One region of the Streptomyces sp. NPDC058198 genome, then DNA from elsewhere that is predicted to be linked to it. Evidence: riboswitches for the same ligand, from Rfam matches in the RefSeq annotation. Region 1 holds a riboswitch; each other region holds the start of a gene.
What was found. Region 1 has a riboswitch for cyclic di-AMP ahead of ACFVWW_RS32835 (M23 family metallopeptidase). Riboswitches for the same ligand answer to the same signal wherever they lie in the genome.
Positions count from the first base shown of each region.

Region 2: linked by a shared signal. The riboswitch ahead of ACFVWW_RS04790 (peptidoglycan DD-metalloendopeptidase family protein) and the one ahead of ACFVWW_RS32835 (M23 family metallopeptidase) in region 1 are both predicted to bind cyclic di-AMP.
Region 3: linked by a shared signal. The riboswitch ahead of ACFVWW_RS08115 (M23 family metallopeptidase) and the one ahead of ACFVWW_RS32835 (M23 family metallopeptidase) in region 1 are both predicted to bind cyclic di-AMP.
Region 4: linked by a shared signal. The riboswitch ahead of ACFVWW_RS16535 (transglycosylase family protein) and the one ahead of ACFVWW_RS32835 (M23 family metallopeptidase) in region 1 are both predicted to bind cyclic di-AMP.

Region 1 is NZ_JBHVVP010000018.1:72,433-80,018, reverse strand. Features, by position in the region: gene ACFVWW_RS32845 (PrsW family intramembrane metalloprotease) at 1-518, shown strand, start outside; gene ACFVWW_RS32840 (aldo/keto reductase) at 735-1,679, opposite strand; gene ACFVWW_RS32835 (M23 family metallopeptidase) at 1,834-2,877, opposite strand; cyclic di-AMP (ydaO/yuaA leader) riboswitch at 2,889-3,042, opposite strand; gene ACFVWW_RS32830 (PP2C family protein-serine/threonine phosphatase) at 3,422-4,645, opposite strand; gene ACFVWW_RS32825 (MerR family transcriptional regulator) at 4,832-5,578, opposite strand; tRNA gene ACFVWW_RS32820 (tRNA-Met) at 5,739-5,812, opposite strand; gene ACFVWW_RS32815 (hypothetical protein) at 5,923-6,141, opposite strand; gene ACFVWW_RS32810 (HAD family hydrolase) at 6,207-6,944, shown strand; gene ACFVWW_RS32805 (hypothetical protein) at 7,025-7,237, opposite strand; gene ACFVWW_RS32800 (hypothetical protein) at 7,422-7,586, shown strand, end outside.
Region 2 is NZ_JBHVVP010000001.1:1,055,489-1,063,074, reverse strand. Features, by position in the region: gene hpnH (adenosyl-hopene transferase HpnH) at 1-281, shown strand, start outside; gene ACFVWW_RS04810 (aspartate aminotransferase family protein) at 433-1,869, shown strand; gene ACFVWW_RS04805 (helix-turn-helix domain-containing protein) at 1,956-2,579, shown strand; gene ACFVWW_RS04800 (DUF6126 family protein) at 2,604-2,795, shown strand; gene ACFVWW_RS04795 (tyrosine-protein phosphatase) at 2,839-3,651, opposite strand; cyclic di-AMP (ydaO/yuaA leader) riboswitch at 4,094-4,253, shown strand; gene ACFVWW_RS04790 (peptidoglycan DD-metalloendopeptidase family protein) at 4,258-5,160, shown strand; gene ACFVWW_RS04785 (SGNH/GDSL hydrolase family protein) at 5,331-6,155, shown strand; gene ACFVWW_RS04780 (STM4011 family radical SAM protein) at 6,181-7,026, opposite strand; gene ACFVWW_RS04775 (STM4012 family radical SAM protein) at 7,033-7,586, opposite strand, start outside.
Region 3 is NZ_JBHVVP010000001.1:1,841,040-1,848,625, reverse strand. Features, by position in the region: gene ACFVWW_RS08130 (DNA topoisomerase (ATP-hydrolyzing) subunit A) at 1-817, opposite strand, end outside; gene ACFVWW_RS08125 (M16 family metallopeptidase) at 1,014-2,363, shown strand; gene ACFVWW_RS08120 (M16 family metallopeptidase) at 2,381-3,763, shown strand; cyclic di-AMP (ydaO/yuaA leader) riboswitch at 3,947-4,117, shown strand; gene ACFVWW_RS08115 (M23 family metallopeptidase) at 4,130-4,903, shown strand; gene ACFVWW_RS08110 (GntR family transcriptional regulator) at 5,106-5,795, shown strand; gene ACFVWW_RS08105 (HPr family phosphocarrier protein) at 5,948-6,229, opposite strand; gene ACFVWW_RS08100 (GNAT family N-acetyltransferase) at 6,417-7,586, shown strand, end outside.
Region 4 is NZ_JBHVVP010000004.1:92,001-99,586, forward strand. Features, by position in the region: gene ACFVWW_RS16515 (exopolyphosphatase) at 1-611, opposite strand, end outside; gene ACFVWW_RS16520 (DUF501 domain-containing protein) at 608-1,198, opposite strand; gene ACFVWW_RS16525 (septum formation initiator family protein) at 1,251-1,724, opposite strand; gene eno (phosphopyruvate hydratase) at 1,851-3,134, opposite strand; gene ACFVWW_RS16535 (transglycosylase family protein) at 3,386-4,072, opposite strand; cyclic di-AMP (ydaO/yuaA leader) riboswitch at 4,076-4,249, opposite strand; gene ACFVWW_RS16540 (transglycosylase family protein) at 4,514-5,443, opposite strand; gene ACFVWW_RS16545 (cytochrome P450) at 5,581-6,861, opposite strand; gene ACFVWW_RS16550 (nucleoside triphosphate pyrophosphohydrolase) at 6,916-7,586, opposite strand, start outside.

The DNA of each region.
Region 1 (7,586 bases):
CGATGGGGATGCACGCGCTGTGGAACGGGTCCTCGTCGCTCTTCGGCCCGTACGGTTTCTACGCGGTGTACGCGGTGTTCATGGTCCCGGTCTTCGCCCTGCTGACCTGGCTGGCGATCTGGAGCAGACAGCGCGAGCTGCGCACGGTCTCGGCCCAGCTGCCCGCGTACGCCGCGGCGGGCTGGCTGACCCCGGCCGCGCCGCACGCGCTCTCCTCCATGCGGGCGCGCACGATGGCGCGCGACTTCGCGGCCCGTGCGTACGGATCGAAGGCGGCCAGGTCGGTCGGGGAGTACGAGGCGTTCGCGACGTCCCTGGCGTTTCTGCGCGACCGGGCCCACCGCGGGGCGGTGGGCCCGGATTTCGTCGAGCGGGAGCAGGAGCTGCTGCACCATCTGTGGCAGCGCAAGGACATAGCCGGGCCCGCGCTGACCTACGCGGCGCGGGCCACGGGCCGGGTGCGGGTGCCGCCGCCGTACATCGACTACGACGGCTACAACCCGTACCGCCAGTACTAGAGCGTTCCTATCCGCTACTGCCTACCGGCGTCGGGCTTCCGGCGCGGCCCCGGGACGAGAGCCCCGGGCCCGCCGGCGAGTGAGCCGAAGGGGCGCGCCGGTGTCGAAAGGGAGAGCGCGCGGAGGTTCGCGAGGTACGAGCGAATCGAGCACGGTCGACCGTCGACAGGGGCATAAAGCGCCCCGGAGGCGAACCGAGCCCCAAAAAAAGGGGCGTCAGGCGGACGCGGCGTTGAGTTCCGCCAGCTCCTGCGCCGTCAGCTCCAGGTCGGCCGCCGCCAGCAGCGCGGGCAGCTGCTCGGTCGTCCGCGCCGACGCGAGCGGCGCGACGACGGTCGGCTGCGCCGCCAGCCACGCCAGCGCGACGGTCGCGATCTCGGCGCCCCGCGCCTCGGCGATCCGGTCCAGCGCACCGAGGACCTTGAGGCCCCGCTCGGTCAGCAGATGCTTGCCGGCGCCGCCGGCGCGCGCGCTGTCGACCGTGACCCCCGGCCGGTACTTGCCGGTGAGGAAGCCGGACGCGAGGGCGTAGTACGGCACGGCGGAGAGTCCGTAGCGGATCGCGGTGTCCTGGAGCGCGCCCTCGTAGGTGTCCCGCGAGACCAGGTTGTACTGGGGCTGGAGGGCCACATAGCGGGCCAGCCCCTCGCTCTCCGAGAAGGCGATCGAGGCGGCCAGCCGCTCCGGGCTGATGTTGGAGGCGGCGATGGCGCGGACCTTGCCCTCCCGCACCAGCTGGTCGAGGGCGGTGATGATCTCCTCGACGGGGACGTTCGGGTCATCGAAGTGCGTGTAGTACAGGTCGATGTAGTCCGTACGGAGCCGGCGCAGCGACTCCTCGGCGCCGGTCTTGATGGTGGTCGCCGACAGGCCGGTGTACTGCGGGTGGCGGCCGACCTTGGTCGCGACAAGCACGTCGGAGCGGTTGCCGCGCGAAGCGAGCCAGTTGCCGAGGACCGTCTCGGACTCACCGCCCTCGTTGCCAGGCACCCACGAGGAGTAGGTGTCGGCGGTGTCGACGAAGTTGCCGCCCGCGGCGGCGTACGCGTCGAGCACGGCGAAGGACTGCGCCTCGTCGGCGGTCCAGCCGAAGACATTGCCGCCGAGGGCGAGCGGGAAGACGTGAAGGTCGGAGGAGCCCAGCTTGCGCAGATCAGTCATGGGTTGATTCAACCCCGGCGACGGGCCGCCCTATTCCGTTCCCCCGGGCTTTCGCCGCGTTTTCGCCGCGCTATCGCCGTGTTTCGTCAGGGGAAGAGCCGGCGGCTCCGGCGTCGGGGGGTGAGCGCCGGAGCCGCCGGGGACTGTGCGTACGTCAGGGAGTGAGGCCCATGCCCCGCAGCCAGCTCATCGGGTCGACCCCCGAGCCGCCCGGCGTGTGGATCTCGAGGTGCAGATGCGGACCGGTCACATTGCCGGTCGCGCCGACCCGCCCGATGACCTCGCCCGTGGTGACCTTCTGCCCGGCGCTGACGGTCATCGAGGACTGGTGGCAGTACCAGATCTCCGTACCGTCGGCCAGCTCCAGGACCGTGCGGTAGCCGTACGAGCCCGACCAGCCGGCCGACTTCACGGTGCCGCTGTGCACGGCCTTGACCGGCGTACCCGTCGGAGCGGCGAAGTCCAGACCGGTGTGGTAGCCGGAGGACCACATGGAGCCGGACTCACCGTAGGTGGAGGTGAGCGTGTACGAGGAGGTGGGGAGGGAGTAGCTGGCGGCCAGCTTGGCGAGGCGCTCCGCCTCCGCCTTGGCCTTGGCCTCCGCCTCGGCCTTCTTCTTCGCCGCCTCGATCTTCTTCTCGGCCTCGGTCTGCTGCTTCTTCGCCTGCGCCGCGGCCTTCTCGGCGGCCGCTGTCTCCGCGGCCGCCTTCTCCGTGGCGTCGGCCTCGGCCTGCTGCTGCTCGGCCTGCTGGAGGATACGGGCGCGCAGGGCCTCGCCCGCGTCGGTGGCACCCTGCTCGGCGTCGGCGGTCGTGAGGCCGGCCGTGGTGAGCGGTGCGGTGGCCAGCAGGTCGGGCTCGGCGTCGTCCGACGCCAGGGAGCCCACGCCGGGAAGCGATTTCGCGTCCGGGAGATTGTCCGCGATGGCGTCGGGCAGGGATATGGAGACCGCGGGCTTGTCCTGCGCGGTGGCCATGCCGCCCGCGCCGACGGCGGCGAAGACGCCGACGCCGAGGACCGTGGAGCTACGGGCGAGCCCGTTGCGGGCGATTCCGCTGCGCTTGGCGACGCGGTGTCTGCCGCGTACGGGCCGGAGGGACTCCTCGGTGGGATTCCACTCCCCCCATGCCCCGTCTGACTCGTTACCGAAGGTATGAGTTTCGAAGGGGGCTGCGGGGGCAGGCTTGTTGGACGCCACTGGGGCGCACTCCTTTCCTTCCTTCTCGCCTACCGGGTTAGCTGACGGGTTCGGAGCAGGAAGGTCTCCTACGGGTGTTCTCGCTGCTCAGGGCAGCAGAGGGCACCCGATTCACCCCAATTGGTGGTTCCCCGGTTCCCTTGCGGGATTCGGCGCGTGCGCACGGTGCCATCTCTGGCGACGGCTGGGACGACCGCGCTGCGTTATCGAACGTTAATAGAGACCCGGGTCTTATTCCAAGCCGTTCCGGGTGATCATTAACAACTTCGCATCGGACGTACCAGGACACATGGAGTCGCAATCGGGCGAGTTGACCCTCCATCAGAACACGTTTCATTCCTGACGGTGTGTCAAATGTTATGCGGAGGGATACCCCGCGATTACAGACGGTGGCAATGGCCCGGAGCGCACTTCTACACGCGTCACACGCCACGCGATCTCTCCCGCCGCGGGGTCTGTCAGGCCCCACGATCTCTCCCGCCGCACGGCCTCCCCCGCTGCTCGGCCTCGCACGCCGCGGGGGCTTCCCCGCGCGTCAGGGGCATCAGGGAAAGGCGGGCATGGCCCTGCGCCAGTCCAGCTGCCCCTCGATGGGCCGGCTGACCGCCAGCAGCGCCATGTCGTCCTGGCTCCCGGTGCCGCCGGTATGCACGCGCACGTCATCGATCAGCGCCTGGAGCAGATCGTCGGGCCCATGGAAGATCCGCCCGTCGAGCCGGTCGCGCGGGACGTAGAAGGCACCCCGGTTGTCGCGCGCCTCGGTGAGTCCGTCCGTGTAGAAGAGCAGGGTCGCGCCGTCGGGATAGGCGGCCTCTTCCGCGCGGTCCGGCCAGGCGCCCAGGTCGCTCATCCCGAGCGGCAGCGCGGGGTCGGTCGGCGCCAGCATCCGTACCGCGCCGTTCTCGCACATCAGCAGCGGCTCGGGGTGGCCCCGGTTGAGCAGCCGCACCACGTTCTCGCCGTGCGGGATCTCAGCGAGCACAGCCGTGGTGAACCCCTCGAAGACATCGAGCCCGTCCCGCCGTGTCCCCTCGCGTCTCAGCGCCCGCTCCAGCCGCTGTGCGACCCCTTCCAGCGAGCTCTCCTGCTCGGCGGCCTCCCGGAACGACCCGATGACCACGGCCACCGCCTCGACCGCCTCCAGCCCCTTGCCCCGTACGTCCCCGACCACCAGCCGGACCCCGTACGGCGTGTCCTGTACGGCGAACAGGTCCCCGCCGATGAACGCGCCCTCCTGCGCCGCCTCGTACCGCGCGGCGATCCGCAGACCGCCGATCCGTTCGGCGGGTCTGGGCAGCACGGCGCGCTGGGCGGTCTCGGCGATGATGCGGGCGGAGGCGAGCCGCTGTCCGCTGCGGCGTACGACGCCATTGATGTACATGGCGAGGACGGAGACGACCACCACGGTCAGCAGCTCGGTGAGCGCCGCGGGGTCGAACACCGGCGAATCGGTGTAGAGGTGCAGCAACAGCTCGGCGCACAGCGAGGCGAAGGCGACCAGCAGCGTGCCGATCGCGGGGTAGAACGGGGCGGCGACCAGCGGGGCGGCCGCGAAGAGGGGAGCGGCGGTGATGCGCGCGGGGGTCACGAGGTCGAAGACCACCCCCGCCAGGATCACCACAGCGGGCAGAATGCGCACCAGCCGACGCCCGGTGGGGCGTCCCAGCCGATGGCCCGCACGGCCGGTACCGGCGCCCGACCAGAAGCCCGCCTTCTCGTCGGCCCAGAAGCCAGCTCCTTCCTGGGCCCGCCGGTCTCTGCCGCCGATGCCCTTTCGGAGCTTCCTCAGCTTCCCCACCAGTGGTCTCCTGCCGGTCCGCCTGCGGCTGCGGGACGGTACCGCGCCCCACCCAGGCTGGCCGCTGCCGCGCTCGGCGGCGACTCGCCATCGGCCGAGTGGGCTACGGGGCCCGGTCGGTCGGCCGGGCCCCCAGCGGGGCGGATGGCCAGTCGGTCAGTCGGTCAGGTGGCGCTCGGCGTACACCTTCATGGCGTCCCGTACGAGCACAGCCGTCCCTTCACCGTACTTCTCATATGCGGCGGCGAAACGTGGATCATCCACGTACATCGCCGTGACACCGATGACGTACGACTTCGTCGGCGCGACCGTGACCGACAGCCACGCGCAGTGGCGCCGGGCGACCGCCTGCGCCTCGTCGCTGCCGGCGCCGAGGCCGGCCGCCCGCGTCCGTCCCCAGTCGCGGGCGATCTCCTCGTGCTGCTCCTGGAACCGCTGCCGCTCCCGTTCGCTGAGCGAGCGCCACCCGCGGTCGCTCTTCGCGTAGGCCTCGCGGCCCCACCTCTGGGTCACCTCCTGCTCGTACTGCGTGTGATCGAAGCCGTCGAGCACTTCCTCGGCCATGAGTTCCTCTCCCGTCGCGGTCTTGCGGAGAGTGGTCCGCACCGACGTGATCAAGCGTCCGATGCGCTCGCGCTCCTGCTCCAGCAGCCCGAGATGGGTGCGCAGGGCGGCGGCCGTGTCCTGCTGGCCGCCGAGTACCCGGGCAATCGCCGGCAGCCCGAGGCCGAGCTCACGCAGCAGCAGAATCCGCTGCAGCCGGACCAGGGCGTCCTGGTCGTAGTAGCGGTACCCGTTGGCGCCGGTCCGGCTGGGCTCCAGCAGCCCCAGCTCGCCGTAGTGCCTGAGCGTGCGGCTCGTCGTACCGGCCTTCTTCGCGATGTCCTGGATCGACCACTCCATGACGTTCACGCTAGAACTTGACGTTACGTAAAGGTCAAGCCCGGCAGGTAGAGGTCGAGCTCGGCATGTAAGGGTCAGGCCCGGCGGCAGCGCGGCACGGAACGCGGTGGAACACGACGAAGGCCCGGATCCAGGGATCCGGGCCTTCGTTCTCTTCAAGTAGCGGGGACAGGATTTGAACCTGCGACCTCTGGGTTATGAGCCCAGCGAGCTACCGAGCTGCTCCACCCCGCGTCGTTAAACACAACTCTACGCCATCCAGAGCAAGATCCAAACCATCTTCCCCACGGATGGGTCGGACGGGTCCGGAGACCGCCCGGGGCGCCTAGGCCGCCTAGGCCGCACTAGGCCGCCTCGACGACATCGGCCCGTACCGCCGCGGCCCACTCCACCAGCAGCCGCTGATAACGCTCCTGCTCTACGGGCGGCAGCGCGCCACCCGCCCGTACCCACAGGGCACGGATCTCCATGTTGACGACATCGGCGGACCGCACGGGGTTGACGACATCGGCGGACCGCACGGGACCGCGGGCACCGGAAGAAGCGGACGAGGAAGCGAACATGAGACCAAGGCTACGGCCAGCCACTGACAATCGGCAGAGCGTGTCCCCCTACGCTTACACCGGTGATTGAAACCATCGTGTTCGACGTCGGCGAGACCCTCGTACGCGACGACCGCTACTGGGCTTCCTGGGCCGACTGGCTGGGCATCCCCCGACACACCATCTCGGCCCTCGTCGGCGCCGCCACCGTCCAGAACCGGGACAACGCCGACGCCCTGCGTCTCATCAAGCCGGGCATAGATGTCGGCGAGGCCTACCGGGCCCGAGAGGCCGCGGGCCGCGGCGAGCACCTCGACGAGTCCGATCTCTACCCGGACGTACGGCCTGCCCTGGCGGGCCTTCAGTCGCTCGGCATCCGCGTCGTCCTCGCGGGCAACCAGACCGTCAAGGCCGGCGAGCTGCTGCGCGGCCTCGATCTGCCCGCCGATCTCGTGGTCACCTCCGGCGAGTGGGGCGTCGCCAAGCCGTCCCCGGAGTTCTTCACGCGCGTCATCGAGGCGGCGAAGAGCCCGCCCGACAGAACGGTGTACGTCGGCGACCATCCCGCGTACGACCTGTTCCCCGCCAAGGAGGCCGGCCTGCGCGTCGCCCATCTGCGGCGCGGGCCGTGGGGCTATCTGTGGGCGGACGACCCGGATGTGGTCGCGGCGGCGGACTGGCGGATCGACAACCTGACGCAGCTCGCGTCGATCGCCGCGGACGGCGGAAGCGGCGGGAACGGCGGAGGCGGGGGGAACGGCGGGAATCGCGGAGACGAAGACGTACGGGAGCAGGACGCGGAGGACGGAGCCGTACACGACTGAGCTGTACACGCTGAGCCGTACGAGAACGGGGGCGGCCCGCCACGGACCACAGGTGGGCGCCCCCGCCGCGCTCGCGGCCTTCACACCACGCTGTACTCGTGCGCCGGCCCCCCCTGCCACTCCACCCAGGCCGGATCGTCGAGCAGGTCCCAGGCGTCGGGCAGGCCCGCCAGACGCAGGAACTCGATCAGATGGTCGTCCGAGTGGGCGAGCCCCATGATCCGCCCACGAACGGTGACCCGCCGGCCGCCTGTCCCGGACGCCCGGTGTACGACGATCGGTGCATCACTCATAGGCCCTAGGGTGCGACGATCTCGCCCGCTCCGCAGCCTCTGAGACCTGCCTCTTTTCCCGGTCCGCCGCGTATGATTGCCTTATATGCGGGTAAAAACCACATAACACTTACCGAGGGTTCTCCCCTGGACCGGACAAGCAGGACCGGGCGAGAACTCGTCGACCCACGCGAGGGGGTTTGCCATGGCCGACTCCGACTTCTACTCACACGACCGGCCGGAAAACCCACAGCTACGAGAGGACCGCCCGCGCGGAGGCGGCCCCAAGGGCCCCCGCGTGGCGCACAGCCGAACCTGGACCGTTGTCGCCGTCATCATCGCCATCCTCGTGGTGGCCATCGTGGGGGTA
Region 2 (7,586 bases), on a different contig from region 1:
TCGAAGGAAAGGCCGACTTCCCCTGCACGGCGTGGGCCATTCCCAACTACTCGCTCTTCGGCTGGCAGCGACCCTGCTATCTGATGAGCGACGGGTATGTGCCGACCTACCGTGAGCTCATCGAAGAGACCGACTGGGACAAGTACGGCCGGGGCAAGGACCCGCGCTGCGCCAACTGCATGGCGCACTGCGGCTACGAGCCGACCGCCGTCCTCGCCACCATGGGCTCCCTCAAGGAGTCCCTGCGGGCGGTCCGTGAGACGGTCGCCGGCTCGCGCTGACGGGACGACCGCTGGAGAGCCTGTCGCACCGGGGCTCCCCGAGCCGCCGGCCCGGCCGATCGCGACGCGCCGTTCATGGCGCGTCCGGGCCCGGCCGGCGGCGGCCGGTGGGGGGCGGTGCGGCAGGCCCGGCACACAAGGAGAGCACGGAATGACCCAGCCCAAGGAGTCCGCGCAGCTCAACGAGGTCAAGGAACTCAAGCAGCCGAAGGGCTTCGACCTCACCCAGCTTCTCGCGGAGCGCGGCGCCGAGCGCTACGAACTGCACGCCAAGTACCTCAACCACCAGCTCCCGCGCATGCTGCACACCATCGGCTTCGACCGGGTCTACGAGCGGGCCGAGGGCGCCTACTTCTGGGACGAGGACGGCAACGACTATCTGGACATGCTCGCCGGCTTCGGCGTGATGGGGCTCGGCCGGCACCACGCCGTCGTACGCAAGGCCCTGCATGATGTCCTCGACGCCTCGCTCGCCGATCTCACCCGCTTCGACTGCCAGCCGCTGCCCGGACTGCTCGCCGAGAAGCTGCTGGCCCACTCCCCGCATCTGGACCGGGTGTTCTTCGGCAACAGCGGTACGGAAGCGGTGGAGACCGCCCTCAAGTTCGCCCGGTACGCGACGGGCAGGCCCAGGATCCTGTACTGCGCGCACGCCTTCCACGGGCTCACCACGGGATCCCTGTCGGTCAACGGCGAGGACGGATTCCGGGACGGCTTCGCACCGCTGCTGCCCGACACCGCCATCGAGCTCGGCGATCTCGACGCGCTGGAGAGGGAGTTGAAGCGCGGCGACGTGGCCGGGTTCATCGTCGAGCCCATCCAGGGCAAGGGGGTGCACGCGACGCCGCCCGGCTTTCTGCGCGCCGCCCAGGACTTGCTGCACCAGCACAAGGCGCTGCTCATCGTCGACGAGGTGCAGACCGGTCTCGGCAGGACCGGTGACTTCTACGCGTACCAGCACGAGGAAGGGGTGGAGCCCGATCTCGTCTGTGTGGCGAAGGCGCTCTCCGGCGGCTATGTGCCCGTCGGCGCGACCCTCGGCAAGGACTGGATCTTCAAGAAGGTCTACTCCTCGATGGACCGGGTGCTGGTCCACTCGGCGAGCTTCGGATCCAATGCGCAGGCCATGGCGGCGGGCCTGGCCGTGCTGTCGGTGATGGAGGACGACAAGATCGTCGCCAACGCGCGGGCGACCGGCGATCTGCTCAGATCACGGCTGGCCGCGCTCGTCGGCCGCTACGAGCTGCTGCACGAGGTACGGGGCCGGGGCCTGATGATCGGCATCGAGTTCGGCCGGCCGACCTCGATCAAGCTGCGCAGCCGCTGGACCATGCTGCAGGCGGCCCGCAAGGGACTCTTCGCGCAGATGGTGGTCGTGCCGCTGCTCCAGAAGCACCGCATCCTCACCCAGGTCTCCGGCGACCATCTGGAAGTGATCAAGCTGATTCCGCCGCTGACCATCGGCGAACGCGAGGTGGAGCGCTTCGTGGACGCCTTCACGGCGGTGATGGACGACGCCCATGGCGGTGGCGGACTGATGTGGGACTTCGGCAGGACACTGGTGAAGCAGGCCGTCGCCAACCGGTAGGACGCGGGTTCGCACGCGGTGGACGCCGCATTTGCCTCCGGGGCAAGAAAGTTGCCCCGGAGGAAATATTTTGGCCCAATGGAGGGATGAGCACTCCTCCCACCGGAGAGCCGACGGGCGAGCTGCCCGACGAGCTCCCCGATGTCGCGCCACGCCTGCGCGAGCTGCGCCGTGGCCGCCGCCTCACCCTGGAGACCGCCGCCGGGCGGGCGGGGCTGTCCCCCGCCCATCTCTCCCGGCTGGAGACGGGCCGCCGGCAGCCCTCCCTGCCCATGCTGCTGGCCCTGGCCCGTATCTACGGGACGACCGTCTCCGAGCTGCTCGGGGAGATCCCGCCGGAGCGCGACCCCATCGTCCGCGCCGGCCGGACGGAGCCCGTGGAGGCGGACGGCTGGACGTACCACCAGGCGGGCGGCTCGGGCCGGGCCATGCAGCCGCTGCGCGTCCAGGTGCCGTACGGGGCGCAGGGTGACCTCGTCCGCGTACACCCGGGGGAGGAGTGGCTCTATGTCCTCGAAGGACGGCTGCGGCTGAGCCTCGGGGACGCCGTGCATGTACTCGGCCCGGGGGACAGCGCGCACTTCGACTCGCTCACACCGCACCGGATCGCGGCCGCCGGGCCCGCCGGGACCGAGCTGCTCTTCGTCCATACCCTGCTGCAGAGCCCCGCCGCCGAGCTGTGCCTCGGTGGCGGGGCCCATCGCCGCTGACCTGCCAGAGAAAGGCCAGTCACCATGTCAGAGAATCCAGCCGGGAACCCGGCCGCGACGCCTGCCGAGCCGGAAGCCCGGCCGGCGCGCGTCGCGCATGAGGAGAAGTCGTTCCCCCGGGGGCTGGTGATCCGGCTCTTCGCCTATCTGGTGGCCGGCCATCTCTTCGCGGGCTTCCTCTATCTGCTCTTCGAACTGGGAGCGCGCGGGCAGTAGGGGCGGCGGCGAGGGCCGGGGCGGCCGGTCCGCCGCCGCGCGGTCAGCTCTCGTCGAGGAGGCGGGCGCGCAGCCGCTCGCGGGTCTCGGGGGCGAGGCCGAGGCCCTCGGTGAGATAGCGGTCGGTGGTGCCCCAGGTCTTCCCGATGGTCTCGAAGGCCGCGGCGAGATATTCGGCGCGGGCGTCGAAGAGCGGGCTGAGCAGCTCCATCACCTCGGGGGACTTGCCGGCGGGAGAGTTGTCGCTGCGGCGTACGAGATAACGGCGGTGCGGGTCGTTCGACTTCAGATAGTCGGCCTCGATCGCCTCGGGCTCGACCCCGACCGCGAGCAGGGACACGGCGATGGAGAGACCGGCCCGGTCCTTGCCCGCCGCGCAGTGCATCAGCGCCGGGACGCTTTCCTCGGCGAGGGCGTGCAGCACCCGGCTGTGCTCGGCGACGCGGTCCGTGATGATCGCCCGGTACGAGTTGATCATCCGGTCCGCGGCCTTGCCGTCCGACAGGAGCGAGCGCAGCTGGTCGAGATCACCGTCCCGGACCATCTTCCAGAACTCGGCGCCGTCGGTCGGGTCGGTGAGCGGAATGTTCACATTTCGCACCCCGGCCAGCTCCACGTCCACGCCGTCGAGCTTGAGGTCGGCGGCATTGCGGAAGTCGAAGACCGTGTGCAGGCCGAGGGAGGAGAGGAAGGCGGCGTCGGCCGCGGTGGCGTTGGCGAGATGGCCGCTGCGGAAGAGCCGTCCGTACCGAACCCGTCGGCCGTCCGTGGTCGGCAGCCCGCCCACGTCACGGAAGTTGCGCACTCCGGACAGCTCGGGCTCGGTCGACGGGACCTGCGGCAGCTGCTGCGTCACGGCCTGCTCCTCCGTGTCTGCCGTCGGCGCTGCTCGCCGACGATGTCGACTCCTGACCCTACGACATCTGTTCGCACGGCAATCAGTTCGACCGCACGGGATGCAGATTGACATTATTCGGACATCACGCACAGGTTGATATCGCCCAAATCATCATCTGTCCGTATTGAGATATTTAGCCCAAGATGCCCCGGTCGAGGGGGAGATGGGCCTCGACCAGTGAGCAGGATCATATCCGTGACGTTGCGTGGCTGTACCAAGAAACGGAATTGCTGCCTCACATGGAATCCGAAGATCGGTAATCCACGCAGGGTGACCGGAATTCCCGGGTGATATCGAAGCGGGTGTCATCGGCGGAAATCAGAGGGCTTGTTCAGGCCGTCCCGACTCGCCTACGTTCACCCTCAATCCGAGCGGAACGCCAAATCCTGCCGCCGCTCGGAATTCGCACTCACCCATCCACGCGTGGCAGGAGCGGGGAACCCAGGTAGTACGCCGGCCCTTAGGCCAGGACCGGCTTGGGGTGAAGTCGCGCAGCACGCGCGGCCGGGCATCTCCAGCCCGAACCCGACAGCTTACCTCGCAGGCGCCGGAGAGGAATTCGTCATGCCCGGTAAGCATCGCCGTCCCAAGTCCAACCCGATTGCCCGCGGATTCATCGTTGCCGGCGCGGGCGGGGCCGCCCTCGCGCTTCCGCTCATGGGCGCCACCGGTGCGCACGCCGCCGAGAAGGCCGCGCCGCAGTCCGCCTCCGTCGCGCACACGGCCCAGAGCCTGTCCGCCTCCGCCAAGTCCCCGAGGCTCTACACCGTGGTCGCCGGCGACTATCTGTCCAAGATCGCCCGCGACCACAAGGTCCGCGGCGGCTGGCACAAGCTGTACAAGGACAACCGCAAGGCGATCGGCGCCGACCCGTCGCTGATCCACCCCGGCCTGCGGCTCACCCTCGGCGCCAAGGCCGGAGCCGCCCACTCCGCGACCCCGGCCACGACCTCCAGCAAGCCCACGAAGCCCGCGGAGCCGTCCGAGGAGCCCTCGGAGCCGTCCACCGTCACGGAGCCCACCGCCCCGGCCACCGAGACCCCCGTGCCGAGCAGCGATGCCGGCTTCACCCTGCCCATCGACGGCGGGCAGCCCAGCACGCCGTACCACGCCTCCGGCAGCAGCTGGTCCAGCGGCTACCACACCGGTGTGGACTTCTCGGCCTCCACCGGCACCGTGGTGAAGGCGGTCGGCGCGGGCACCGTCGTGACGGCCGGCTGGGGCGGCTCGTACGGCAACCAGGTCGTCATCCAGCACAGCGACGGCCACTACTCGCAGTACGGCCACATGTCCTCCCTCTCCGTCTCCGCCGGCCAGACCGTCAGCGAGGGCCAGCAGATCGGGCTCTCCGGCGCCACCGGCAATGTCACAGGACCGCACCTGCACTTCGAGATCAGGACCGGCCCGGAGTACGGCTCGGACATCGACCCGCTGGAATTCCTCCGTCAGCACGGCGTCTCCATCTGATCGGTGAAGCCCTGATATGGCATCACCTCCGCCCGGCACCCGGAGTGCCGGGCGGAGATCATTTCGCGTATTCCCGCTTGGGTGAATCTTGACCGATGGCATATCTCACCCACCGTCAACTCCTTCTTACGGTCGCGTAGGTCACATCCACGGGTGAAAGATGTGCTGCTGTGGCAGACGATTCGAGATCAAGAAGAAGAGGCGTATTCGGGTCGTACACGGCGATCGGTGACAGCTTCACGGAAGGCGTGGGAGATCCGGGGCCCGACGGGCTGTATGTCGGCTGGGCGGACCGCCTCGCGGTTCTGCTCGCGGACCAGCTTCCGGTCTCCGGCGAGACGGCGGACGCCGTGCACGGTGATTTCCGGTACGCCAATCTCGCCGTACGCGGCCGGCTGCTGGACCAGATCGTCGACGAGCAGATACCGCGCGCGAAGGAACTCGGCCCGGACCTGGTGACCTTCTGCGCCGGAGGCAACGACATCATCCGGCCCGGCACCGACCCCGACGATGTCGCCGAGCGCTTCGAACGCGCCGTCGCCGACCTCACCGGCGCCGTGGGCACCGTCATGGTGACCACCGGCTTCGACACCCGGGGCGTCCCCGTGCTGCGCCATCTGCGCGGCAAGATCGCCACGTACACCGCTCATGTACGGTCCATCGCCGACCGCTACGACTGTCCCGTGCTCGACCTCTGGTCCCTCAAGTCCGTCCAGGACAGGCGGGCCTGGGACGGGGACCGGCTGCATCTGTCACCCGAGGGACACACCCGTGTCGCCCTGCGCGCCGCACAGGTGCTCGGCCTCGACGTGCCCGCAGACCCGGACCAGGTGTGGCCGCCGCAGCAGCCGCGCGGCACGTTCGAGGTGCGGCGCGACAACATCCACTGGGCACGGGAGTATCTGGTGCCCTGGATCGGGCGCCGGCTGCGCGGCGTCTCCTCCGGGGACCATGTCGCGGCCAAACGGCCCGATCTGCTGCCGCTGAAGCACTGACGGCGGGGGTGTGCCGGGCGCCGCGCTACGCCCCCGCCGGGATCCGCTCCAGTACCCCGCCCGCGAAGACGTCGTACAACGGCAGCGTCTCCAGATGCACATAGCCGATATGACAGTCGCACACAGCCAGCGGGCAGGCCCGAGGGCCGAGCGCCCGCCGGTACGACCCGTCGTAGAGATTGCCCAGCTCGGCGCGGACGAAATGGCAGCGCCGTACCGTACCCTCCCCGTCCACCGAGATCACCGACTCACCCGTACGGCACGGCAGACCGGCCGAGCGGTGCGGATGACGGCTGTACGGGAAGAGCGGATCGAGCTCCGTCCAGCGGGCGGCCTCCTCGTCCGTATAGCTGTGCCCCTCGGCCGCGTTGATCCAGAGATAGATGTGCCCGGGCAGCTCGGCGCGCAGCCGTCGGGCGTGCTCCTGATGGCCGGGAAGGCCGACGACGCCCACGCTGAACCGGATGCCCCGGTCGGCCAGGTCATGACACTTCGCCAGGAAGCGGTCGTACGGCGTCTGGCCCGGGTGGTACGTGCACCACAGGGCCAGCGTCCGCGGGTCGGCGTCCGCCAGCCAGTCGGTGCGGCAGCTGAGATTCGTCTGGATGGCCACCCGGCGGACATGCGGCAGCCCGGACAGCTCGGTGAGCGCCCGCCGGTACCAGGAGCGGACCAGACCCTCGCCCCAGGGGGTGAACAGGACCGACAGCCGGTCCTCCGTCTGCGCCGACGCCCAGGCGGTGAAGCGCTCCAGGGCAGCCCGGTCGGCGCGCAGCTGCTCGCGGCTGTCGCGCCGCTTGGCGAACGGGCAGTACGGACAGTCGTAGTCGCAGGAGGAGAGCGGGCCGCGGTAGAGGATCGTCAGGTCCACGGGGTCTCACTTCGCTTCGTACGTGGCCATCGCGGCCCGTACGGCGGGAGAGAAGAGCGCCGGGCCCAGGGCGTCCGAGTGGGCGAGCCCCTCGGGGGAGAGCCGCAGCAGCCCGGGGCCCGCGCCGCCGTCGAGCCAGCCGAGCGCCGCGAACCGGCCCAGCTCGGCCGGGAAGTCCTCGGCGGGGCCGCTGCCGAACCGCTCGCGGTAGCCGGCCACTTCCATGCCCCCGGCCTGTAGGAGCGACTGGAGGAGATGACGACGGCGCGGCTCGTCACCGTCGACCCGGTAGCCCACCTCGGCCCGTGAGAAGTCCTCCGCCACTGTGTACGCGTCGATGATCGTCCGTATCTCGCGCATATCGACGGCGTAGTCGAAGGAGTAGTGCAGCCCCGAGGTGTACGAGCGGGCTCCGCAGCCGAGGCCGATCATGCCGTCGGTCTGGCAGGCGTGGTCGTCGGCCCCCTGGGACGGGGAGCCGGGGCGGCGGAACATCCGCATGGACACCTGCTCGTAGCCCTGTGTGAGGAGGTGATCGCGGCCCTGCCGGTAGAGCCGCA
Region 3 (7,586 bases), on a different contig from region 1:
CCGTGATGACCAGGCCCTTGCGGCGCGCGGTGACATCCTCCACCGTCACGGTGGCACGGATCTTGAAGGTGCCCCGGCCCTTCTCGTAGGCGTCCTTGATGCCGGTCAGGCCGACGATCCGGCCGCCGGTCGGCAGATCGGGGCCCGGCACGAAACGCATCAGCGTCTCCAGGTCCGCGCCCGGGTGCTTGATCAGATGGCGTGCGGCCGCCACGACCTCACCGAGATTGTGCGGCGGCATGTTCGTCGCCATGCCGACCGCGATCCCGGAGGCGCCGTTGACCAGCAGATTCGGATACGCGGCGGGAAGTGTGACCGGTTCCCGCTCCTGGCCGTCGTAATTCGGCTCGAAATCGACGGTGTCCTCGTCGATCGACTCCGTCATCAGTGACGTGGCGTCCGCCATCCGGCACTCTGTGTACCGCATGGCGGCCGGCGGGTCGTCATTGCCGAGCGAGCCGAAGTTGCCATGTCCGTCGACGAGAGGCAGTCGCATCGAGAACGGCTGTGCCATCCGGACGAGGGCGTCGTAGATCGACGCGTCGCCGTGCGGATGCAGCTTTCCCATCACCTCGCCGACGACACGCGCGCACTTCACATAGCCGCGGTCGGGGCGCAGGCCCATCTCGTTCATCTGGTACACGATGCGGCGGTGCACCGGTTTCATACCGTCACGGGCGTCCGGCAGGGCCCGGGAATAGATCACCGAGTACGCGTACTCGAGGAAGGAGCCCTGCATTTCATCGACCACGTCGATGTCGAGGATCTTCTCCTCGAAGTCCTCCGGCGGCGGGGTCTTCGTGCTGCGGCGGGCCATCGCTGCTGCGGCTCCTTCACAGGTTCTGTACGGCAACTTCTGGAACTGACGCGGACCATTGTGGACCGAGCCGCTGACACCGCCGACCTCGACCCGTCGTTGAGCGTGTGCGGCACGGGAACTTCGCCAGGTGTCAGCACGCTTGCATACAGTGGCAGGACTTCTCCATATCGCGATCGAAGGGACGTACATGCCCATGGGTCACACGGCCACAGCGCAGGCCGGTTCCGGCGGCCTGACAGCGACAGAGCACCGGCTGGCCAACGGCCTGCGCGTGGTCCTCTCCGAGGATCACCTGACCCCGGTCGCCGCGGTCTGCCTCTGGTACGACGTCGGCTCACGCCATGAGGTCAAGGGCCGTACGGGCCTCGCCCACCTCTTCGAGCACCTGATGTTCCAGGGCTCGGCGCAGGTGCCGGGGAACGGCCACTTCGAACTGGTTCAGGGGGCCGGCGGCTCCCTGAACGGCACGACCAGCTTCGAGCGCACCAACTATTTCGAGACGATGCCCACCCACCAGCTGGAGCTGGCGCTCTGGCTGGAAGCCGACCGGATGGGCTCCCTGCTCGCCGCGCTCGACGACCAGTCCATGGAGAACCAGCGGGACGTCGTCAAGAACGAGCGCCGCCAGCGGTACGACAACGTGCCCTACGGTACGGCCTTCGAGCGGCTGACCGCACTGGCGTACCCCGAGGGCCACCCCTACCACCACACCCCCATCGGGTCGATGGCCGACCTGGACGCCGCGACGCTGGAGGACGCCCGCGCGTTCTTCCGTACGAACTACGCGCCGAACAACGCGGTGCTGTCGGTCGTCGGCGACATCGACCCCGAGCAGACGCTCGCCTGGGTCGAGAAGTACTTCGGCTCGATCCCGTCCCACGACGGCAAGAACCCGCCGCGTGACGGCACGCTCCCCGACGTCATCGGCGAGGAGCTGCGCGAGGAGATCCACGAGGAGGTCCCGGCGCGCGCGCTGATGGCCGCCTACCGGCTGCCGCAGGACGGCACCCGCGAGTGCGACGCCGCCGACCTGGCGCTCACCGTCCTCGGCGGCGGCGAGTCCTCCCGCCTGCACAACCGTCTGGTGCGCCGGGACCGGACCGCGGTCGCCGCGGGCTTCGGGCTGCTGCGGCTGGCCGGCGCACCCTCGCTCGGCTGGCTGGACGTGAAGACGTCCGGTGGCGTCGAGGTCCCGCAGATCGAGGCCGCGGTCGACGAGGAGCTGGCCCGCCTCGCCGCCGAGGGCCCGACCGCGGAGGAGATGGAGCGGGCGCAGGCCCAGTTGGAGCGCGAGTGGCTCGACCGGCTCGGCACCGTCGCGGGCCGCGCCGACGAACTGTGCAGGTTCGCCGTGCTGTTCGGTGACCCGCAGCTGGCGCTGAGCGCCGTGACGCGCGTGCTGGACATCACCGCGGACGAGGTGCGGGCGGTCGCCGCGGCGCGGCTGCGCCCGGACAACAGGGCGGTGCTGGTGTACGAACCGGTGACCGCCGAGGACACGGCCGCCGACGAGACCGACGAGCACGAGGGGGCGGACCAGTGACCGACGCTGCCGTGACCATGGACTTCCACCCGCAGCCGACCGCCGGCGAGGCCAGGCCCTGGGCCTTCCCGGCCCCCGAGCGCGGGGCGCTGCCCAACGGCCTGACGGTGCTGCGCTGCCACCGCCCCGGCCAGCAGGTGGTGGCCGTCGAGATCAATCTCGACGCCCCGCTGGACGCCGAGCCCGAGGGGCTCGACGGTATCGCCACGATCATGGCGCGCGCCTTCTCCGAAGGCACCGACAAGCGCAGCGCCGAGGAGTTCGCGGCCGAGCTGGAGCGCTGCGGCGCCACGCTCGACGCGCACGCCGACCACCCGGGCGTACGGATCTCCCTGGAGGTCCCCGTCTCCCGGCTGCCCAAGGCGCTCGGGCTGCTCGCCGAGGCGCTGCGCGCCCCCGCCTTCGCGGACAGCGAGGTCGAGCGGCTGGTACGCAACCGGCTCGACGAGATCCCGCACGAGACCGCCAACCCGGGCCGCCGCGCCGCCAAGCAGCTCTCCAAGGAGCTGTTCCCCGCCTCCTCGCGCATGTCCCGGCCGCGCCAGGGCACCGAGGAGACGGTGGAGCGGATCGACGCCGCGGGCGTGCGTTCCTTCTACGAGGCGCACGTACGCCCCGCCACGGCCACCGCGGTGGTCGTCGGTGACCTCACCGGGGTCGATCTGGACGCGGTGCTCGCCGACACCCTCGGCGACTGGGCCGGCAACACCGCCGCTCCCCGTCCGGTGCCGCCCATCACCGCCGACGACACGGGCCGTGTGGTGATCGTGGACCGGCCGGGCGCGGTACAGACCCAGCTGCTGATCGGCCGTATCGGCGCCGACCGGCACGACCGGGTCTGGCCGGCCCAGGTGCTGGGCACGTACTGCCTGGGCGGCACCCTCACCTCCCGGCTCGACCGGGTGCTGCGCGAGGAGAAGGGCTACACCTACGGCGTGCGGTCCTTCGGCCAGGTGCTGCGCTCCTCGGCGCCGTCCGCCCCGGGCGGGGCGACGGGCGCCGCGATGCTCGCCATCAGCGGCTCCGTGGACACCGCGTCCACGGGCCCGGCGCTGGAGGACCTCTGGAAGGTGCTGCGCACCCTCGCGGCGGAGGGCCTCACCGACGCCGAGCGCGACGTGGCCGTCCAGAATCTGGTGGGCGTCGCACCGCTGAAGTACGAGACGGCGGCGTCCGTCGCGGGCACGCTGGCCGACCAGGTCGAGCAGTTCCTCCCGGACGACTTCCAGGCGCAGTTGTACGCGCGGCTGGCCGAGACCGGCACCGTCGAGGCGACGGCGGCCGCGGTCAACGCCTTCCCGGTGGACCGGCTCGTCACGGTTCTTGTCGGGGACGCCGCGCAGATCAAGGAGCCGGTCGCGGCTCTGGGCATCGGTGACGTGACGGTGGTCACCGGCTGATCCCGCCGTGAGAGGAGCCCCGGCGACGCCGTCGCCGGGGCTCTCTTATGTCCCTTTTATTGGAGAGATTGCCTATCTGCCCTGTGGTGTGCGCTACAAAGGGGCCTGTCTGTTTGGTGATTGAAAGACGGCCCGCTTAGCGTCGGTCCGGCTGTTCGCCAGTTACGCCGTATTCGCGGCATCGGGCAGCCATCGCCGAGTCCCCGTCAGGCGCGAGCCTGGGGAGCCGGGGACCCACACGCAGTCCCTGGGGTGAATCGGACACCTTCGCGCTCACCCGTGCGGAGGAGTCCGTAGGAGACCTTCCTGCTCCGAACCCGTCAGCTAACCCGGTAGGCGAGAAGGAAGGAAAGGACCAGCCACTTCATGGCGTTCACCCGTGCCACCGGGAAGCATCGTGCCCGGAGCCGAACGACCCGCAGGGGCGCGCGTATCGCAGGGTTCGCGACCCTCACCGCCACCGGCGTCATCGGCACTCTGGCCGCCCCGGCGCACGCCGCCGGTACGGACGTCCCGTCAGGCCGCCAGGGCGGCCAGGACCGGGCCATCGTCATCGACGACTCCCTCGCCGGAGTGATCGAGGCCCAGGCCGAGGCGCAGCACCGGGCCGCCGCCCTGGCCAGGGCGGAAGCCGACGCCAGGGCCGCGGCGAAGGCCAAGGCGGAAGCCAGGGCCAAGGAGATCCGCGAGGCGGAGGAGCGCGCCGCCCGCGCCGCCGAGCGCAAGCGCCTCAACTCCTTCCGGCTCCCCCTCGCCGGCTCGTACGTCACCACCGGCTACCAGTCCGGCGGCTCCCTGTGGTCCTCCGGCAGCCACTCGGGCATCGACTTCCGCGCCGCGACCGGCAGTTCGGTCGTGGCCGTGGGCACGGGCACCGTCGTCGAGGCCGGCTGGGGCGGCTCGTACGGCAACAACATCGTCCTCCGGATGAACGACGGCACGTACACGCAGTACGGCCATCTCGCCTCGGTCGGCGTCTCGGTCGGCCAGTCCGTCACCCCCGGGCAGCGGATCGGCCGGTCCGGCGCGACCGGCAACGTCACCGGACCGCACCTCCACTTCGAGGCCCGGACGAGCCCGGACTACGGCTCCGACATCGACCCCGTCGCGTATCTGCGCGCGCACGGCGTGAGCCTCTGACCGTCCGGACCGCTCCGGTCCCGCTCCGTCCGCCCGAAGGCCCCGGCTCCCCGCCGGGGCCTTCCGCGTCCGCCCGGCTGCCGCGGCCAAGAGATATCCAACGATTCCGGGCACCCATCGGAAATTCGCGTGCATTGCAATAGAGTCACGGAACAGGTGTCGATCGGCAGCGTTTCGCGCGGATTAAAGCGGAGGTTTGAACATGCGCATTCCCGCGCACTCGGTATGCACAGCGATCCGTGACGACATCATCTCCGGCGTATTCGAGCGGGGCGGCCGGCTCACCGAGGAACAGCTCGCGCGGCGCTACGGGGTCTCCCGCGTCCCGGTGCGCGAAGCCCTGCGCACCCTGGAGTCGGAGGGCTTCGTGACGACCCGCCGCCATGTCGGCGCGTGTGTGGCCGAGCCCTCGGACCAGGAGGCGGCGGATCTCCTCGATGTGCGGCTGCTGCTGGAACCGCTGGGTGCGGCGCGCGCCGCCCAGCGTCGTACGGAAGCCCATCTCAAGGTGCTCCGCGGCCTGGTCAGGCTGGGCCAGGAGCGGGCCCGCCGGGGCCAGGGCGAGGATCTGCGCTCGCTCGGCGCCTGGTTCCACGAGACCCTCGCCCAGGCCTCGGGGAGCCCCGCGCTCACCGCTCCGCTCACCCAGCTGAGACACAAGATCGCCTGGATGTACACCGTCGAGCAGCCCGCCCATCCCGTGGAGTCCTGGGCGGAGCACGGCGCGATCGTGGACGCGGTGGCGCGCGGCGACGCGGAGCGCGCCCGGGCGCTGACGGCGCTGCACGCGGAGCGGACCGCGGGGGTGCACCGGCTGCGGCGCCCCGAGCGCGGCCGGGAAAAGATGAGGGCTTCGCAACATGATGTAAACACCGCGAGTGCCCGCACTTAACAATCGGGCCGTATACAAAGAAGAGAATTCCGCAGGACCTGTTTTCTGCTGCCCGCACGAAATAAACAGAGCCGCGGTGGGCTGAATTCAGCGCACCGCAGCTCTGTCATGGAAATGTTCCGTACGGGCCCGGCCGACCGGGGAAATCGGCGTCAGACGGTCTCGGGAAGCTCGTCCAGCCCTTCGGCGACCAGCCTCGCCAGCCGGTCCAGAGCGACATCGGCGCCGTCCGCCTCGGAAGCGAGCACGATCTCCTCGCCGCCCTGCGCGCCCAGGCCGAGCACCGCGAGCATGGACGCGGCGTTGACCGGGTTGCCGTCGGCCTTCGCGATCGTCACGGCGACGCCGGTGGCCGTGGCGGCACGGACGAAGATGGAGGCGGGGCGGGCGTGCAGGCCCTCGGCCCAGCCGACGTTGACGCGGCGCTCAGCCATGGTGTTGCCCTTCAAGTCTCATGATGTTGTCTAGACCAGTCTCTCATGTGCCGCGGAGTACGTTCCTGCTGACCCCGGACCCCTGTCCGGCCGCCGATCGGCTCCCCCAGAGTGCCTCAGAGTGGCCTGGCGCATCCACCGCCGCGACCCGCGCGTGCGCCAGGGGCCCGCGCCGTAGGCTTGGGTCATGGAGACCCCGCCGGACCACGCGTACCCCGGTCACTGGGAAGCAGACGTGGTGCTGCGTGACGGAGGCACCGCCCGGATCAGGCCCATCACCACCGGGGACGCCGAGCGGCTGGTCAGCTTCTACGAGCAGGTCTCGGACGAGTCGAAGTACTACCGGTTCTTCGCCCCCTACCCGCGGCTCTCCGACAAGGACGTCCACCGGTTCACCCACCACGACTACGTGGACCGGGTGGGGCTCGCGGTGACGGTGGGCGGGGAGTTCATCGCCACCGTGCGCTACGACCGGATCGACGGACGCGGCCGGCCGGCCTCCACGCCCGCCGACGAGGCCGAGGTCGCCTTCCTCGTCCAGGACGCCCACCAGGGGCGCGGTATCGCCTCCGCCCTCCTGGAACACATCGCGGCGGTCGCCCGGGAGCGGGGTATCCGGCGCTTCGCCGCCGAGGTGCTGCCCGCCAACAACAAGATGATCAAGGTGTTCCGGGACGCCGGCTTCACCCAGAAACGCAGCTTCGAGGACGGGTCCGTACACCTCACCCTCGACCTCGAACCCACCGTCGAGTCCCTCGCCGTGCAGCGCGGCCGCGAACAGCGCGCCGAGGCGCGCTCCGTGCAGCGGCTCCTCACGCCCGGGTCGGTCGCCGTGGTCGGTACCGGCCGCGCGCCCGGCGGCGTCGGCCGCACCGTCCTGCGCAATCTGCTCGACGCCGGCTTCACCGGCCGTACGTACGCGGTGAACCGCGCCTTCGCCCCGGACCTCCGCGAGATCGACGGCGTCCCCGCCGTGCGCTCCGTCGCGGAGATCGGCGAGCCCGTCGACCTCGCGGTCCTCGCCGTCCCCGCGCAGCGGGTGCCGGAAGCCGTCGCGGACTGCGGTGAACACGGCGTCCAGGGAGTGGTCGTCCTCTCCTCCGGCTACGCGGAGAGCGGCGCCGAAGGCCGGGAGCGCCAGCGCGAACTGGTGCGGCAGGCCCGCTCGTACGGGATGCGCATCGTCGGTCCCAACGCCTTCGGGATCATCAACACGGCAGGCGCCGTCCGGCTGAACGCGTCCCTGGCGCCCGAGCCGCCCGACCGGGGGCGCATCGGCCTCTTCACACAGTCGGGCGCGATCGGCATCGCCCTGCTCTCCGGCCTCTACCGGCGCGGCGCGGGCCTCTCGTCGTTC
Region 4 (7,586 bases), on a different contig from region 1:
AGCGGGACGGTCTCCTCGGCGAGGTCGAGGGCCGCCTCGATGTCGGCGCGTATCGCGGCGATCTGCGCGGGCGTGGGCGGGTCGCTGACGACCCCGTCCCGTACGAGATGCCGCTCGGTCAGCCGTACGCAGCCGATGTCCACGGACCGCGCGGCCCGCACCCGGTCCTCACCGACGACGAACTCGGTCGAGCCGCCGCCGATGTCCACGACCAGACAGCTGTCCTCGCCCGGCAGTTCCTTGGTGGCGCCGGTGAAGGAGAAGGCCGCCTCCTGGTCGCCGGTGATCACCTCGGGCTCCACACCCAGGATGTCCAGGACCCCGCGCACGAACTCGTCGCGGTTCTCCGCGTCGCGCGAGGCGGAGGTGGCCACGAAACGGATCCGCTCGGCGCCGAGCCACTTGATGACGGCGGCGTACTCACGGCAGGCGGCGAAGGTGCGTTCCAGCGCCTCGGGGGCGAGCCGGCCCGTCCTGTCCACGCCCTGACCGAGCCGGACAATCGTCATCCGCCGGTCGAGGTCGGTCAGTTCGCCCGTGTCGGGGTGCGCGTCGGCGACGAGCAGCCGGATGGAATTCGTCCCGCAGTCGATGGCGGCGACCCTGGTCATCCGGTGTCCCCCGCCCTGTCTTCTTCCTGGCCGTTCTCTTGCCGGCCGTCCTCTTCCGTACCGTGCTCTTCTTTGTAGGGCGTCACGCACGGGCCCTTGCTCCACCATTCGGGCAGCATCGCCAGCGCCTCGTCGCCCAGCGGGTTCACCCCGGGGCCTGCCGCCAGCGAGTGGCCGACCAGGACATGCAGGCACTTCACCCGGTCCGGCATGCCGCCCGCGCTGGGGAAGCCCTCCAGCACCTCGATGGCGTCCCGGCGCGCGAGGTAGTCCTCATGGGCCGCGCGGTACGCGGCGGCCAGCTCGGGATCGGTCGCGAGGCGCTCGGTCATCTCCTTCATGACGCCGTTCGCCTCCAGCGTGCCGATGGCCGAGGCCGCGCGCGGGCAGGTCAGGTAGTACGTCGTCGGGAAGGGGGTGCCGTCGGGAAGCCGCGGGGCGGTCTCGACCACGTCCGGCTGTCCGCAGGGGCAGCGGTGCGCGATGGCGCGCAGTCCGCGCGGCGGGCGGCCGAGCTGTTCCTTGAACGCCGCGACATCCGCCTCGGTGGGCTCGGTGCGTTCGGTCTGCGGAGGGGGCGTGTGCATGCCTGCCTTGGTTCTACAGAGTTCTACGGTCGGGTGGTTCTACGGTCGGGTGCTATCTGCCGGGGCGGTCGGCGTTGTCGACGCCGTCCAGGACGTTCGAGTACCAGGGACGGCCGGCCGTCCCCTGCTCCTCGCGCTCCTGCTTCACCGCTTCCGGGTCGATCATGGTGTAGCCGGTCTCGCCCGGCAGCTGATAGTGGAGATGCTCGCGGGCCAGCCGCTGGATGTACGCGTCGTCCTGGAGCCGCGCCTTCTCGTCGCGCAACTCCTCGACCCGCTGCTTCGCCTCGCGCGTCAGCCGCTGCTGGTCGGCGATCTCGTTGCGCTGCGACACGTACTGCCGCATCGGATACGCGAGCGCCACCACCAGGGTGCAGAGGATCAGGGCGAGGAAGGCCGCCCGGCCGGTGAGCCGGGAGCGGCGGTCCTGCCGGCGGTTCTGCGAGCGGTAGACGCGGGCAGCGGTCTGCTCGCCGAGCAGCCGCAGCCTGGTCGCGGTGGAGAACCGGTCCCGGTTCCCGGCCATGGCTCGCCTCCCCTGTCACGTGCGTACGTCCCCGACACGGTACGGGACCGCGGCCGGGGACGCTTCGCTACGCTCCGCCTTCGCGCCCTGTCACCTGTTCTGCGGGCGCGAGGCGGAGCTTCCTCACTACGCGGAGCGGAAGCGCGGGAACGCGCTGCGGCCGGCGTACACCGCGGCGTCGTCGAGGATCTCCTCGATGCGCAGCAGCTGGTTGTACTTGGCGACGCGCTCGGAGCGGGCCGGGGCGCCGGTCTTGATCTGGCCGCAGTTGGTGGCGACGGCGAGGTCGGCGATCGTGACGTCCTCGGTCTCACCGGAGCGGTGGGACATCATGCACTTGAAGCCGCTGCGCTGGGCCAGCTCGACGGCGTCCAGGGTCTCGGTCAGCGAACCGATCTGGTTGACCTTCACGAGCAGGGCGTTGGCGGAGCCCTCCTCGATACCGCGCGCCAGCCGCTCCGGGTTGGTGACGAACAGGTCGTCGCCGACGATCTGGACCTTGGCGCCGAGCTTGTCCGTGAGGACCTTCCAGCCGGCCCAGTCGTCCTCGAAGAGCGGGTCCTCGATGGAGACGAGCGGGTACGAGGCGACGAGCTCCTCGTAGTACTCGGTCATCTCGGCGGCCGAGCGGGACTTGCCCTCGAACGCGTACGAGCCGTCCTTGTAGAACTCGGACGCGGCGACGTCGAGCGCGAGCGCGATGTCCTTGCCGGGGGCGTAACCGGCTTCCTTGATGGCTTCGAGGATCAGGTCCAGCGCGGCCCGGTTGGAGTCCAGGTTCGGCGCGAAGCCGCCCTCGTCGCCGAGGCCGGTGGAGAGCCCCTTCTCCTTCAGGACCTTCTTGAGCGTGTGGTAGACCTCGGCGCCCCAGCGCAGCGCCTCGGAGAAGGACTCCGCGCCGATCGGGGCGATCATGAACTCCTGGATGTCCACGTTGGAGTCGGCGTGCGAGCCGCCGTTCAGGATGTTCATCATCGGAACGGGCAGCAGGTGCGCGTTCGGGCCGCCCAGGTAGCGGAAGAGCGGAAGGTCGGAGGCCTCGGAGGCGGCGTGCGCGACGGCGAGGGAGACGCCGAGGATGGCGTTGGCGCCGAGCGACGACTTGTCCGGGGTGGCGTCCAGGTCGAACATCGCCTGGTCGATCAGGCGCTGCTCGGTGGCGTCGTACCCGACCAGCTCCGGGCCGATCTGCTCGATGACGGCGAGGACGGCCTTCTCGACACCCTTGCCCTGGTAGCGGTTCTTGTCACCGTCGCGGAGCTCAAGGGCCTCGAACGCACCGGTGGAGGCACCGGAGGGGACAGCAGCACGACCCGTGCTGCCGTCGTCGAGGCCGACCTCGACCTCGACCGTGGGGTTGCCTCGGGAGTCAAGGATTTCCCGGGCTACGACGACGTCGATGGACGGCACGAGCATCTCCTTCTGGGATGTGACGCTTGAGTGCAGGGTCTTCTTGGCCTTGCGGCAAGAGCCTAACCGCTCGGGATCGTCGGCAGGCCGGTGCCCGCCCGCTGAGACCGTCCGGCCCTCGGAGGGCGGGGCGGACAGCGGAAACCCCGGCCCGGCGCGTACGGGGGAGAACGCGCCGGACCGGGGTGGTCGGGGGTCGGCCGGGCCGGCCGCCGGACCGGGGTGGTCGGGGCCGGCCGGGCCGGGACGGGTCAGCTCAGGTGGAGCAGCTGGCCCGGGTGGATGACGTCGGCGTCCTTGACGATGTCCTTGTTCAGCTCGAACAGCTTCTTCCAGCCACCCTTGACCTGGTGGGCACCGGCGATCTTGGAGAGGGTGTCGCCGGACTTGACCTTGTACTCGCCGTCGCCCTTCTCGACCGGGGCGGGACGGCTCTCGCCGCGCGAGGCGGCCTGCGCGTCACTACGGGCGGGCTGCTCCGGCTGGGGAGCGGGCTGCGCCTGCTCCTTCTGCTGGGGAGCGGGCTGCGCGGCGGAGTCGGCCGAGCCGCCGTCGTACGCGGCGTTGGACAGATTCACGCCGCAGCTGGGCCAGGCACCCTTGCCCTGGCCGGCCAGGACCTTCTCGGCGACGGCTATCTGCTGGGACTTGGAGGCCTGGTCGGCCCTGGCGGCGTAGGCGCTGCCGCCGTACGCGGCCCAGGTGGAGGTGGTGAACTGGAGGCCACCGTAAAAGCCGTTGCCGGTGTTGATGGACCAGTTGCCGCCGGACTCGCACTGGGCGACCTGGTCCCACTCGGACGGGGTCGCGGCGGAGGCGGACGTGGCACCGATCAGCGGGGCCGCGACGACGGCACCGGTCATGCCGGCGAGAGTGGCGTAGCGAACAGCCCTGGACGAGGACGGGCGACGGTGCTTGGCCTTGCTGGAACGCAGCATGGAGCTTCTCCTCACCGACGCCTACGAGGTCAGCTGTCGGGTTCGGGCCAAGTGAGTTGCCCGGCCGCGCGCTCTCGCACACGACTTCACCCCAAGCCGGTCGTCGGCCGTCTCTCGACAGCCGGGGCCGGCACGAACCTTTGGGTCCCCCGCTCCTGCCTTCGGCGCTTGACGCGACGATTACTCCCCCCGACCGACGGCAGGATTCGGCGTGACGGTCGACGAGGCCCGCGGTGCGAGCGGTTCAGACCGTAATCACAGGTCCACCGGATATCCAAAGGGGTGCATAGGTGAGAAAACGCCCTTATCCCCCGGCGGATCGCGGGCGTTTACGCAGGTGAGAGATCCAGTGAGTCAACGGACGGAGCAAAAGGCCCGAGTTGCGGCAAAGAGACCCTTGTCTCACTTGCACAGAAGCGGACATAGGGTCTCGAACTACCCCTACTTCACGCCGAGATCAAGGGTCTGGCCAGGGAGGATGAGGTCGGGGTCGGAGCCGACGGCGTCCTTGTTCGCCTCGTAGAGCGCGGTCCAGCCGCCGGGCACCTCCTGCTCGTCGGCGATGAGCCAGAGGCAGTCACCGGACTGGACGGTGTACGCACCATCCGCGCCGTCCGCCCCACCGTCGACGCCGTCCCCGTCGCGTGTCGATCCGTCACCTCGCGAGGCATGACGCCCCGATTCACGGTCTTCGCCCGAATTGCCCGGAGCGGACTCTTCCGGGGCCGCGTCGCCGCGGTGCTTGCCGGTGGCCGGATCCGTACGGTCCGCGCCCTCCGCGTCGGAGCCGTCGGAGCCGGAGCCGCCCGCGGACCCGGAGGGGGCCGGCTTGTCCGTCTGCTTCTCCGCGCCGTCCGAGGACGTGCCGTCCGAAGTGGACGGGGACTTGGACGGGGACTTGGACGGGGACGTGTCCGCCGGATCGGCGCTCCCTCTGTCCTTCGGGGTTCCTGACGCGTCGGGGGTGGCCCCCGGGTCGACGCCGGGCAGGGCGCCGTCGTCCGTCAGCCCCGAGATCGCCGCACAGCTGAGCCAGGCCGTCGGCCCCTGCGCGGCGAGCACCTTCTCGGCTATCGCGATCTGCTGGGAGCGGCTCGCGAGGTCGGCGCGGGCCGCGTAGTCCCCGCCGCCGAAGTCGTCCCAGGTCTCCTGCGAGATCTGCAGTCCGCCGTAGTAGCCGTTACCGAGGTCCGCGCTCCACATCCCGCCGCTCTCGCACTCGGCGACGTGATCCCAGGTGGTGGCATCGGCCGCGACGGCGCCGGTGGCACCGAGCAGCGGGATCGCGAGCGCCGATCCGGTCACCCCTGCCGCGACGATCAGGGCGGGGGCCTGGCGAGGTCGACGGTGCCGGCCGTTCGCGGAGCGCATGCGGTTGCCTTCCGTGAGACTGTCAGTTCGACTACGGCGTGTTGCTGCTGAGTCGTCGGTGAACGTAGCGGTACTCGAACGCTTGTCACAAGTCGATGCAGCAGAGATCACGCGAAAGTCACAGTCCTGACGTTCCGTCAGCCGGACAATGGCGTGAACTGCACCGGAAGCGTGCGCAATCCACGCATGATGAGCCCTCCACGCCATCGCAAATCAGCAGGATCCTGGGCAAGCCGTACATCGGGCAGCCGGGTCAGCAGCGTGGCGAGCGCGGCCTGTCCCTCCAGCCGGGCGAGCGGGGCGCCGAGGCAGTAGTGGATGCCGTGTCCGTAGCCGAGATGCTGATTGTCACGCCGAGCGAGATCGAGCGTGTCCGGATCGGCGAACCGCTCCGGGTCACGGTCGGCGGCGGCGAGTACGACCAGGACGGGATCGCCCGCCGCGATCCCCTGTCCGCCGAGCGTCAGCGGCTCGGTGGCGTAGCGCCAGGTCGCCATCTCCACGGGCCCGTCGTACCGCAGCAGCTCCTCGACCCCCGTCGCGAGCAGCCCCGTCTCCCCCGCGTCGAGCGAGCGCTGCAGCCGCGCGCGCTGCTCGGGGTGGCGCAGCAGGGCGTACATCCCGTTGCCGATGAGGTTGACCGTGGTCTCGAACCCCGCGAAGAGCAGGATGAAGGCCATCGCCGCGGCTTCGTTCTCGGTGAGGTGCTCGCCGTGGTCGCTGGAGCGGATCAGACCGGAGATCAGGTCCTCGCCGGGGTTCTCCCTCTTACGGTGGATGAGCTCGGCGAGATATCCGCGCATCTTCTTGACCGAGCGCGCGACCCCGCCGCGCGGCCCGCCGCCGTGCCGGATCATCATGCCCGCCCAGTCCCGGAAGTCGTCCTGGTCCTCGCGCGGCACCCCGAGCAGATCGCAGATCGCGTAGATGGGCAGCGGGAAGGCGAAGTCATGGATCAGGTCCGCCTCCCCGTCCGCCGCGAAGCCGTCGATGAGCCGGTCCGTCAGCTCCTGTACGCGCGGGGCGAACTCGGCGACCGTACGGGGCGTGAACGCCTTGGACACCAGCCGCCGCAGCCGGGTGTGGTCGGGCGGGTCGATATTCAGCAGGTGCGTCATCAGCTCCGCCTTGCGCTCCCCCGGGATCCCCGTCTTCCCCTTGGCATGCGCCGGTCCCGCGTGATGCGTGGGGTTCTTGGAGAGCCGTGGGTCGGCGAGCGCCTGCCTGGCGTCCCCGTACCGCGTCACGAGCCACGCCTCGACCCCACTGGGCAGCGCGGTCCTGTGCACGGGCGCGTGCTCGCGCAGCCAGGCGTAGGCGGGGTAGGGATCGGTGGCGAACTCCCAGGTGAAGAGCGCGGGCACCTCATCGGGTCCGTCGTGCGCGGGGGCCGGGGCGGCGGCAGGCTGATCGGGCATGCCCCGACAGTAACGGCCTGATCAGACGCGGATCAGCGGTGGATCAGCCGCGGATCAGCCGCGCTCGGGGTGGCCCTCGGCGGCGCGGATCGCGTCCCGGTAGGTACGGGCGGCGACGCGCAGGGCGGTTTCCGGGTCGACGCCGGTCTCCTCCGCGCGTACGGCCAGGGCGAGCAGCTCGTACCCGATGCCCTCGCCGCGCGGGACGGGGACCTCCAGGGCGGCGGTGCGGGCGCGGCCCGCGAGCTTGGAGGCGAGGGCCAGTCCTGGCTGGCCCAGCGGTACACCGTCGGTGACCGAGTCGCGCTGCTTCTCGACCGCTTTCATCCGGAGCCAGTGCGCCTTGACCTCCGCCGGGGTCTCGGCCGTCTCGTCACCGAAGACATGAGGATGGCGGTGGATGAGCTTGTCCACGATCGTGCCGGCGACATCGTCGATGGAGAACGGCTCGATCTCCTCGTCCAGGCCGTCCTGGGCGATCCGGGCGTGGAAGACGACCTGGAGGAGTACGTCCCCGAGCTCCTCGCGCAGTTCGTCGCCGTCGCCGTCCTCGATCGCCTCGACGAGTTCGTACGCCTCCTCGATGCCGTACTTGGCGAGGCCCTGGTGCGTCTGCGCCGACGACCACGGGCACTCGACGCGGATCCGGTCCATGACCTGGACGAGATCGAGGAGCCGGGCGCCCGGCAGGTCGTACGAGCCGGGGAGCAGCTCCAGGTCCGGCA